3 regions of the Dietzia sp. 179-F 9C3 NHS genome follow, and region 2 is predicted to be linked to each of the others. Evidence: predicted binding sites of a transcription regulator. Region 2 holds the regulator's gene; each other region holds the start of a gene.

Region 1 (3,246 bases), on a different contig from region 2:
TGAGGTCGGAGTCCTCGGCCGAGGTGTCGATGTCCGGGTGCCGGACCAGTTCCCACCCGCGGGGCGCGGTGATCCGCAGGGCGTGCGCCGCGCACAGGTCCCACGAGTGCGGCTCCTGGACGGCCGAGAGCGGCCCGACCACGGCCGTGGAGTCCGCGTAGACATAGGTGAGCGTGGCGACCGCACGGTTGGGACATCCCGGGCGGCAGCAACGTCGGTTCTCGCTCACGAGGCCCCAGGGTAGCCGCGCCGAGACGGCGGAGGGGTGGCGACCCGCCGCGGCGCGCCGCGACCGCGCCGCTGCACGGGCGTGGGGCGGGCGGGGGTTATCCTCGCGCCATGACCCCGACCGCCCCGGTACCCGGACGGCCGCCGAGCGGGAGCGCCCTCCCCGGAGCCGGCCAGGCCGACGTGTGCGCGGGCAGCCGCATCTCCGTCCGGGAGTTCCCGGGTGATCCCGGCCGCCGCGGCCGTCGGCTCGTGACCTCGCGGCGCGCGGAACGGCGCGGGCACGGACCGCGGGGCCCGGTCCTGCCGCCCGAGGTGCCGCGCTGGCGCAGCCGCGCCGAGGAGTTCGACGCCGCCGCGCTCGAGGCGTTCGCTGAGATCGACCAGCACTGGCACACCCGCCTGCAGCACCTCGACCTGGCCGTGGACATGGTGCCGCGGATGCGCCTGCGCCCGGGAGAGTCGTGGCCCGAGGAGGTCGTGGCCGACGGGCTCGTCCCCCTGGCCCGGCTCGTGCCGGCGGGCGTGGACCGCTCGGGGCAGCCCACCCGGGCCCGGCTCGTGTTGTTCCGGCGGCCGCTCACCCGCCGCGCGCCCGATCCGGACGACCTCCGGGACCTGATCTACTCGGTCCTCGTCGAGCTGGTCTCCCAGCATCTCGAGATCTCGCCGGACGAGGTCGAATCGGGGCCCGACGGCCCCTGACGTCGGGGATCAGCCCACCGCGCCGCGCTTGATGCGCCGCCGCTCGCGCTCGGAGAGCCCGCCCCAGATGCCGAACCGCTCGTCGTTGGCCAGGGCGTACTCGAGGCACTCGGCCTTGACCTCGCACCCAGTGCAGATCTTCTTGGCCTCGCGGGTCGAGCCGCCCTTCTCGGGGAAGAACGCCTCGGGATCGGTCTGGGCGCACAGGGCCCGGTCCTGCCAGCTCTCTTCCTCGTCCTCCGCGAAGAGCGCGGTGACGCCGAAGTCGAGCACGGCCAGATCGGGTCCCGCCGCGGTGCGTGACTGTCGGTTCACGGTCATCCCTTCGTCTTGCGTTCCTCGTCGGTCGTGTACGTGCCGGGGTGTCATGACATCCTTGCCGTGCGCCCCTCGCAAGGGCCGCTGCTCCCCCGGTGACGACACCCGTACCGACCACAGTCGAACAACCGGTCGACCGTGTCCGCTGCGCTACCGAATGGGGGGCGGTGCTCAGGCGAATGACACACTTGTGATTACACACATGCCCGGCCCCCAGGTCAAGCGAAATCGACGATCCCTAGCATTTCCGCCCGGCCCGCGGTCGCGGACACGCCGCCGAAAGGTGTGGGATACGCCACGCCGCCGGGCCACCCCGGCCCGTGATCCGCCGCGTCACTACGCTGGGCAGGCGTGAGGATCTGTGTACTTGCCGGTGGCGTCGGTGGCGCCCGATTCCTGCTCGGCGCACGCCGCCTGCTCGGTCTCGACGACCTCGCGGCGCGCAGCGCCTCGCCCCACCGGATCGACGCCGTGGTCAACGTCGGCGACGACGCGTGGATGCACGGCGTGCGTATCTGCCCCGACCTCGACACCTGTATGTACACCCTCGGCGGCGGCATCGACACGGGCCGCGGCTGGGGGCACGCGGACGAGACGTGGAACTGCAAGGCCGAGCTCGCCGAGTACGGCGTGCAGCCCGACTGGTTCGGGCTCGGCGACAAGGACCTGGCCACGCACCTCGTCCGGACGCAGATGCTCGGCGCGGGCTTCCGGCTCACCGACGTCACCGAGGCACTCTGCGTCCGCTGGTCCCCCGGCGTCCGCCTGCTGCCCGTGACCGACGACCGCTGCGAGACGCACGTCGTACTCGCCGAGACCGGCGACGAGACCGGTGGGCGCGCGATCCACTTCCAGGAGTGGTGGGTGCGGCACGGCGCGACCCTGCCCGCCACGGCGTTCGTACAGATCGGCGCGGAGCAGGCCGAGCCCACCCCGGAGACACTCGAGGCGATCGCGGAGGCCGACCTCGTCGTCGTCGCCCCCTCCAACCCCGTTGTCTCGACCGGCGCGATCCTCGCCGTCCCCGGCATCCGCGCCGCGCTGCGGGCCACCTCCGCGCCGGTGGTGGGCGTGAGCCCGGTCATCGACGGCGCCGTGCTGCGCGGCATGGCCGACGCGTGCCTGTCGGCGATCGGCGTGGAGACCTCGGCGCTCGCCGTGGCGCGCCACTACGGCGCGCGGTCGGGCACCGGGCTGCTCGACGGGTGGCTCGTGGCCCCCGGCGACGGCCCGGCCCGGGGCGACGCCCGCGTCGACGGGATCGCCGTGCGTGAGGCCCCACTGCTCATGACCGACCCCGACGCCACCGCCGCCATGGTGGCGGCCGCGATCGACCTGGCCGGACTCGAGGTCCCCGGGGGCACCCGGTGACCGACGGCGCGCTCCCCGAGATCCGGCACCGGTCGGTCGAGCACGCCGCGTCCGGCCGGATCACGATCTGGGCCCCCGACGGGTTGCCCGAGTTCCGCCCCGGCGACGACCTGGCCGCCACGCTCGCCGACGCCCTGACCCGCGACCCGCACGGCCTCGCCGACGGCGACGTCGTGGTGGTGACCTCCAAGGTCCTGTCCAAGGTCGAGGGCCGCGTCGTGGCCGCCCCGCGCGACCCCGAGGAACGCGACGCCCTGCGCCGGCGCCTCGTGGACGCCGAGTCCGTGCGGGTGGTGGCGCGCGTCAACCGCACCCTCATCACGGAGAACCGGCTGGGCCTGGTCCAGGCGGCCGCGGGCGTTGACGGCTCCAACGTCGCCGCCGACGAGCTGGCACTCCTGCCCGAGGACCCCGACGCCTCGGCCCTGGACCTCGCCCGCGCCCTCACCGCGCGCACCGGCGCGCGGATCGCGGTGGTGGTCACCGACACCATGGGCCGCGCGTGGCGGACGGGCCAGACCGACGTGGCGATCGGTGCGGCCGGGGTGCGGGTCTCGGTGGGCTACGGCGGCGCAGTGGACCGCCAGGGCAACGACCTGCTCGTCACCGACATCGCCGTGGCCG
Region 2 (3,246 bases):
GTGCGCCGGGACCTCCGACGCACCCCCGGACCTAACGGTGTCCTCCACCTGCTGGGCGAGGCGCCGCAACGCGTCCTCGTCCACGTCACGACCCTGGCATGCCCGTCGCACGCCCTGCACGACCTTTTCCCGACTGAACGGCTCGGTCACACCGTTACGCTTGAGCACCGACAGCAGCGGGGTCTCGAGGGTCGTGAACCGTCGACCGCAGTGCGAGCACTCCCGGCGCCTGCGGATGGCCTGCCCGTCATCGGCGGACCGCGAGTCGATCACCCGCAGATCCTCGTGGTGACACGTCGGGCAGTACATCCCCACACCGCCCTTCTTCGACCGGGTCCGCGCGCACCCTCCCGGGAGCACGGGACCTGGCGCGGGGGCGGCGGTCGGCCACCCCACGACCATTCTAGGAGGCCCGGACACCGATCACGCGTAGGCGGGGCCGCCGATGAACGCCAGCGCGAGCACCATGAGCAGTCCCACGATCACACCGCAGGCGACGAGGACCCACGCGGGGACGTCGTCCACGACCGCGGCGGGCGCCACCCGCGACGGTCGGCACGCCCGCACCCCGGCCCCCGCCGACGACCGCGATCCGGCGGGTCGGGTCCGGGCAGCCGGTCGCGCACCCGACACGGTCGGTGCGGCGCCCAGCACCCGCACCGAAGACGCCGGACGGTTTGCGGTACGCGCACTCGCGGCGGCGGGGATTCGGGGGGCCGCGAGGCGGCGATCCACCCGGTGATCTGCGGCGCAGACCCCGGTCCAGCGCACGGGAGAGACTGACGGAGGCAGTTCCAGGACGGTCATGACGGCTCCCTACTCGATATGTTGTACGAACACTGTTCGCACACTCATGGCACATCTGTTCGATTTCGAACTCGTCTAGAGTTGTAGCACGCGGGTCCGACAGAGTCATCCCGCGGAGCGCAACTTTCTCGAACAGGTGTGTGGCGCACCCGACCGTCACGCGCTAGGGTAGAAGTCGATTCGCCGTCGAACACGCATTCGCTGAAGGGACTGCCGACATGGCCAAGCCGGACTTCGAGGCACTGACGCCGCGCCAGAAGAGCGTCCTCCTCCACATCCACGACACGGTGCGCAACCGTGGTTACCCGCCGAGCATCCGGGAGATCGGGGACGCCGTGGGTCTCCAGTCGACCTCGTCCGTCGCCCACCAGCTGCGCACTCTCGAGAAGAAGGGCTTCCTCACCCGCGATCCGCACAAGCCCCGGGCGGTCGACGTCCACGGGGTTCCCGGGCAGCGGTCCCGCGGCCGCCGTCCCGCGGCACCGGAGGCGGCCCGGCCCAGCGGCTCCGTCGAGCCCGTGTACGTCCCGGTCCTCGGTCGGATCGCCGCCGGCGGCCCGATCCTCGCCGAGCAGGCCGTGGAGGAGGTCCTCCCGCTCCCCTCGGATCTGGTGGGGTCGGGGGAGCTCTTCATGCTCCGCGTGGTCGGTGAGTCCATGATCGACGCGGCCATCTGCGACGGCGACTACGTGGTGGTACGCCGCCAGAACGTGGCGGACAACGGGGAGATCGTGGCCGCCCTCATCGACGGCGAGGCGACCGTCAAGGTCTTCAAGAAGGACTCGACCGGCGTCTGGCTCCTGCCGCGGAACGAGTCGTTCAGCCCCATCCCGGGCGAGCACGCGACGGTGCTCGGCAAGGTGGTCACGGTGTTCCGCAAGCTCTGACCCGTTTCACCCCGGCGCCGCCGGCACCGTCCGCCGGTCAGTCGGCGCCGTCGTGTGTGGCGCCCTCGGCGAACTCCGACAACTCGCCTGCGATGGAGGCGGGAAGCCGCACCACGATCCGGGTGCCGGACTCGGTGTACTCCTCGTGGACCACCGCACCCTCCGCGTGTACCCGGGAGACGACGTCGCCGCGCTGATACGGCACGACCAGGGCCACCTCGACGTCGCCCTCGGCGATGATCTCCATGATCCGCGTCAGCAATTCGTCGATGCCCTCGCCCGTCACAGCCGAGACGAAGACCGCCTCGGGAAGGGCGTGGTGTAGCTCGGTGAGCACAACGGGATCGGCGGTGTCGATCTTGTTGATCACCACGAGTTCCCGCGGGTGTTCGGCGTTCTGCTCGGCTACCACGTCGTTGACGACCATGCGGACGGCCTCGATCTGCTTGAGGGGGAAGGGGTCGGATCCGTCCACCACGTGGAGCAGCAACTCGGAGTCCACGACTTCCTCGAGTGTGGACCGGAACGCTTCGACTAGCTGGGTGGGTAGGTGCCGCACGAACCCCACTGTGTCGGTGAACACCACCATGCGGCCGTCGGGCAGCTCCGCCCGCCGCGTGGTGGGGTCGAGGGTCGCGAACAGGGCGTTCTGCACCAGGACGCCCGCACCTGTGACCCGGTTGAGCAGGCTGGATTTTCCCGCGTTGGTGTAGCCGGCGATCGCGATCGAGGGCACCGGCGTCGCGCGTCGACGGTGCCGCTTGGTGTCGCGGGCCTGCTTCATGCCCTTGATCTCGCGGCGCAGCCGCGCCATCCGCTCGCGGATGCGCCGCCGGTCGGTTTCGATCTTGGTCTCACCCGGACCGCGCAGGCCCACGCCGCCGTTGCTGCCGGCCCGTCCGCCGGCCTGCCGAGACAGCGCCTCACCCCAGCCGCGCAGCCGGGGCAGCATGTACTCCATCTGGGCCAGGGAGACCTGCGCCTTGCCCTCGCGGCTCGTGGCATGCTGCGCGAAGATGTCCAGGATGAGTGCGGTCCGGTCGATCACCTTGACGTTGACCGCCTTTTCCAGGGCGATGAGCTGGCCGGGGGTCAGCTCACCGTCGCAGATCACGGTGTCCGCGCCCGTCGCCGCGATGACGTCCTTGAGTTCGCTGGTCTTGCCCGAGCCGATGTAGGTGGACGGGTCCGGCTTGTCGCGCCGCTGGATCAGCGCCTCGCACACCTCGGATCCGGCGGTCTCGGCGAGCTGGGCCAGCTCGACCATCGCCGCCTCGGCGCGCGCTGCAGAGCCCTCTGTCCACACTCCCACGAGCACCACGCGTTCGAGTCGCAGCTGGCGGTACTCGGCGTCGATGACGTCCTGGAGCTCGGTGGACAGCCCGGCGACGCGCCGCAGAGAGGACCGTTCCTCGAGCAGGAGCTCACCCGTCGAAGGATCGTCGAGGAATCGGGAGCGGGCGGGGGTCTTGCCGTTGTCTGTAGTCATTCCCCTCGATCTTCTCACAGGTCCGGGACCACGGGTCCCCGACCACCGGTAGAACGTGCCCTC
Region 3 (3,246 bases), on a different contig from region 2:
GGTGGCACACACGCCCAGCCACTAGCCGGCGGTGTCGTGTGGTGGGTAGTGGCGGCGGTGGGGCCGTTCGGCCAGGCGTCTGAGCGTGGCCTCGCGGAGTTGCTCGCGGGCCAGGGCGAGCATGCCGCCGGGTTGTGTTCGGTACTCGTGGCCGGTGTCGGTGCGGATGATCAGCTCGCCGTCCCCGCGGGGTCCGGGTAGGTAGCTCCAGGGGCCGAAGGTCTTCTCCTGGTGGTGCATCTTGCACAGGCAGACCAGGTTCCACTCGGCGGTGGGCCCGCCCTCGGCGGGGTCGGCGTGGTGGAAGGCCAGGACATGGTCGACCTCACAGTCCTCGGCTCTGACGGTGCATCCGGGGTGGCGGCAGGTGCCGTCCCGCTGGCGGATGCGGCGTTTGAGGGCGTCGGAGATGAAGTACTTGAGGGCGTCCAGTGAGTCGTCCTGGGCGCCGATGGCGGGGTCGATGAGGTCGAAGCGGGTGGCGCCGTTCTCCTCTGCCAGGACCTGGTTGCACAGCCAGTCGAAGCTGGCGTAGGCCCCGCGGACGAACTCCACGCGCTGGGGCAGGCCCTGGGCTGCGGCGGCGATGACGGTGACCTGCAGTCGGCCCGAGCGGGCTCCGCGGGCCGGTCGGGCGGGGCCGTCGCCGGACGGGGAGTGGTCGCCGGAAGCGGCGGCGTCGCCGCAGTCGCAGTCGCCGTCGTGGTAGTCGCCGGCGGGCGACCGGGTGCCGAGGTCGGTCAGGGCGTCGGCGAGGCGCTGGGCGGTGGTGCGCTCGTCGCCGGGGTCGGCCTCGGCATCGGTGGCGGCGGTGTCACGCAGCCGGGCTTCGAGGGTGGCGGCGTCCTGGTCGGGTAGCAGGGCCCACATCGAGGTCAGGCCCTCGCCCTGCGGGCGGAAGGTGACCCGGCGCTTGTCGCGGGCGGCTTCGTTGCGGCGGTCCACCTCGTCCGGGTCGCAGCTCTCGATGGCGCGGTCGATGCGTCCGCCCAGGGAGCTGCGGGTGGGCGGGTCGCCGTCGTCGATCTGGGTCCGCAGTCCGGTGACGACCTGCCGTTCGACGTCGCCGACGAGATCGTCGGGTACGCCGGCCAATCGGCAGGCCAGGTCCACGAGCAGGGCCTCGTCGAATACCCCGTCGCGGGCGTGCTGCGACAGCAGGGGCAGGCGGGTGTGGAGTTGGACGGCGGCGGTGATCATGCGGTCGGCGTGCCAGGTCGGCAGGCCCATCGCGGTGGACACGTGCGAACGGGCCAGGCGGGTGGGGGCCAGTCGGGCGTACCCGGGTCGCTGCGGGCGGCCGGCGGCGGCATCCTCGTCGTCACGCCGGATGTCCTCGGCCTCGGTGCGGGCGGTGACGGCACAGACCATCGCGAACACCGCGTCGATGCGGTCCACCGCGGCCAGGTTCTGGTCCAGCGTGAACTCCCGGGACGCCTCGACGAGCTCGGTCAGCGACATCGACGCCAACGGCGAGGCCGCGGGCATGGACAGGACCGTCATCGCACCCACCCCCCTCGGGCAGACCGCCGAACCCCCCTGGTTCGAATCTGTGTACGACTCTAACCGACGCCCCAGAGGTAGCGCAAGTGTTCGAATCTAACTCAGTCGCCCGGCCGGAGCGGGATCCGTGCGAGCTCTCCGAACCGGCCCCCGGCGGCGGGGTGGTAGCCGACCATGCGGCCACCGTCGAGGACGATCGCCAGCGCCGCGTGCACGCGGATCCGCGCGGTTTCGTCGCTCGTGCCCGGCACCGCCTCGCGCAGCAGACCGGCCCAGCGGTCGAGCTGCGCGCGCTGGGATCGGCGCAGGCGGCGGCGGTCGTCGGGCTCGAGCGTGCCGAGTTCGGAGTGGTAGAGCATGAGCTCGGGTCCGTGGGAGAGCGCCACCGTGACGTACCCGCCCAGGAGGTCGTCGAGGACCTCCGCGGGGTCGTCGCCCGGGGCGTGCAGGGCGGCGTGCTCGTCGAGGATCCGTTCGACGAACGCGGCGGTGCGGGACACCGCGGCGGCGAGCAGCGCCGACTTGCCGGGGAAGTGACGGTACAGCGCGGAGGCGTTGACGCCGACGTCGGCGCCGATGTCCTCCATCGTCACGTCGTCGTAGCCGGACAGGTGGAAGCGGGCGATCGCGGCCGAGAGCGCGGCCTCCCGGGTGGCCGCACCGCCGCGCAGGCGCGGTACGGCGGGGCTCGGGGCGGCGGAGAAGCGGGCGGAGGAGGTGTCGGCGGCCGGCGCGGGCGGCGGACCCGGCGTCCAGGCGGCGAGGTCGCGGGCGATCGCGGTCATGAGGGCCACGGCGTCGTCGGGCTCGACGGCGACGCGGTGGTCGCCGAGGGAGGCGACGGCGGCGAGGATCGCGCCGGCGGCCGAGCCGGAGCCCCGGGGGTCTACGTCGAGCCCGGTCCGGTGAGCCCGGACGGCGTCGGTGACGCGGGACCGGATCTGCTCGAAGACCGCGGTGACCGCGGCCCGGTCCTCGGGGCTGAGGTAGCGGCCGTGCCAGCGGTAGAGGGCGCCGCGGGAGCGGTGGACGAGGGTGGCGCGGGTGACGGCGTCGACGAGCGCCTCGAGGTCGCCGGTGCCCGCGGCGGCGTCGAGCTCGACGACGAGGGTGAAGACCGCGTCGCGGAACATCTCGTACTTGCCCTGGACGTGCCGGTACAGCGCGCCGGGCGTCACGGCGAGGCGTTCGGCGATGTGCTCGACCCGCGTCGAGTGGTAGCCGCGCAGGGTGAACTCCTCGGCCGCCGCGAGGGCGATCTCCGCACGTCGGGAGCCCGGTTCGGGCGCGGGGAGCGAACCGTCGAGGGGGCCGCGGTGCGCGGGGAGTGTCGTCACGGTCACCACCTCTCGGCTGTCTCGTGGGCCTCGTCGTAACGCGGTGTGATCTTGACAACAGCCGCTACAGTGGCCATAGTAAACCGTGATTCACAGATATATGTGATCGAATCCACGAGATCCCGGAAAGGAACCCCTCGCCCATGTCAGTGCCCGGGGCCTATATCTACGACGCGGTGCGGACGCCGCGGGGACGCGGGAAGGCCGCCTCGGGCGGCACCTACGAGGAGGTCCAGCCATGATCCGTACCCGCTTCACCGAGGAATTCGGGGTCCGCCACCCCATCGTCCAGGGCGGCATGATGTGGGTCGGCCGCGCCGAGCTCGCCGCCGCCGTCTCCGAGGCCGGCGCCCTGGGCATCATCACCGGGCTCACCCAGCCGACCCCCGAGGACCTGGTCAAGGAG

What was found. Region 2 encodes LexA, which represses DNA repair genes until DNA is damaged. Its sites were predicted from a motif close to CGAACANNTGTTCG; they were not measured.
Region 1: the regulator LexA is predicted to act here: its motif matches at 1,373-1,386, upstream of cofD (2-phospho-L-lactate transferase).
Region 3: the regulator LexA is predicted to act here: its motif matches at 1,546-1,559, upstream of ACH0BZ_RS14610 (DUF222 domain-containing protein).

Annotation. Positions count from the first base shown of each region.
Region 1 is NZ_JBIQES010000007.1:124,001-127,246, forward strand. Features, by position in the region: gene ACH0BZ_RS10370 (DUF3499 domain-containing protein) at 1-229, opposite strand, end outside; gene ACH0BZ_RS10375 (metallopeptidase family protein) at 481-933, shown strand; gene ACH0BZ_RS10380 (WhiB family transcriptional regulator) at 943-1,254, opposite strand; gene cofD (2-phospho-L-lactate transferase) at 1,603-2,622, shown strand; gene ACH0BZ_RS10390 (coenzyme F420-0:L-glutamate ligase) at 2,619-3,246, shown strand, end outside.
Region 2 is NZ_JBIQES010000002.1:238,676-241,921, forward strand. Features, by position in the region: gene nrdR (transcriptional regulator NrdR) at 1-309, opposite strand, end outside; gene lexA (transcriptional repressor LexA) at 1,026-1,694, shown strand; gene hflX (GTPase HflX) at 1,732-3,183, opposite strand.
Region 3 is NZ_JBIQES010000015.1:27,947-31,192, forward strand. Features, by position in the region: gene ACH0BZ_RS14605 (oxygenase MpaB family protein) at 1-25, shown strand, start outside; gene ACH0BZ_RS14610 (DUF222 domain-containing protein) at 22-1,503, opposite strand; gene ACH0BZ_RS14615 (TetR/AcrR family transcriptional regulator) at 1,605-2,840, opposite strand; gene ACH0BZ_RS14620 (NAD(P)H-dependent flavin oxidoreductase) at 3,079-3,246, shown strand, end outside.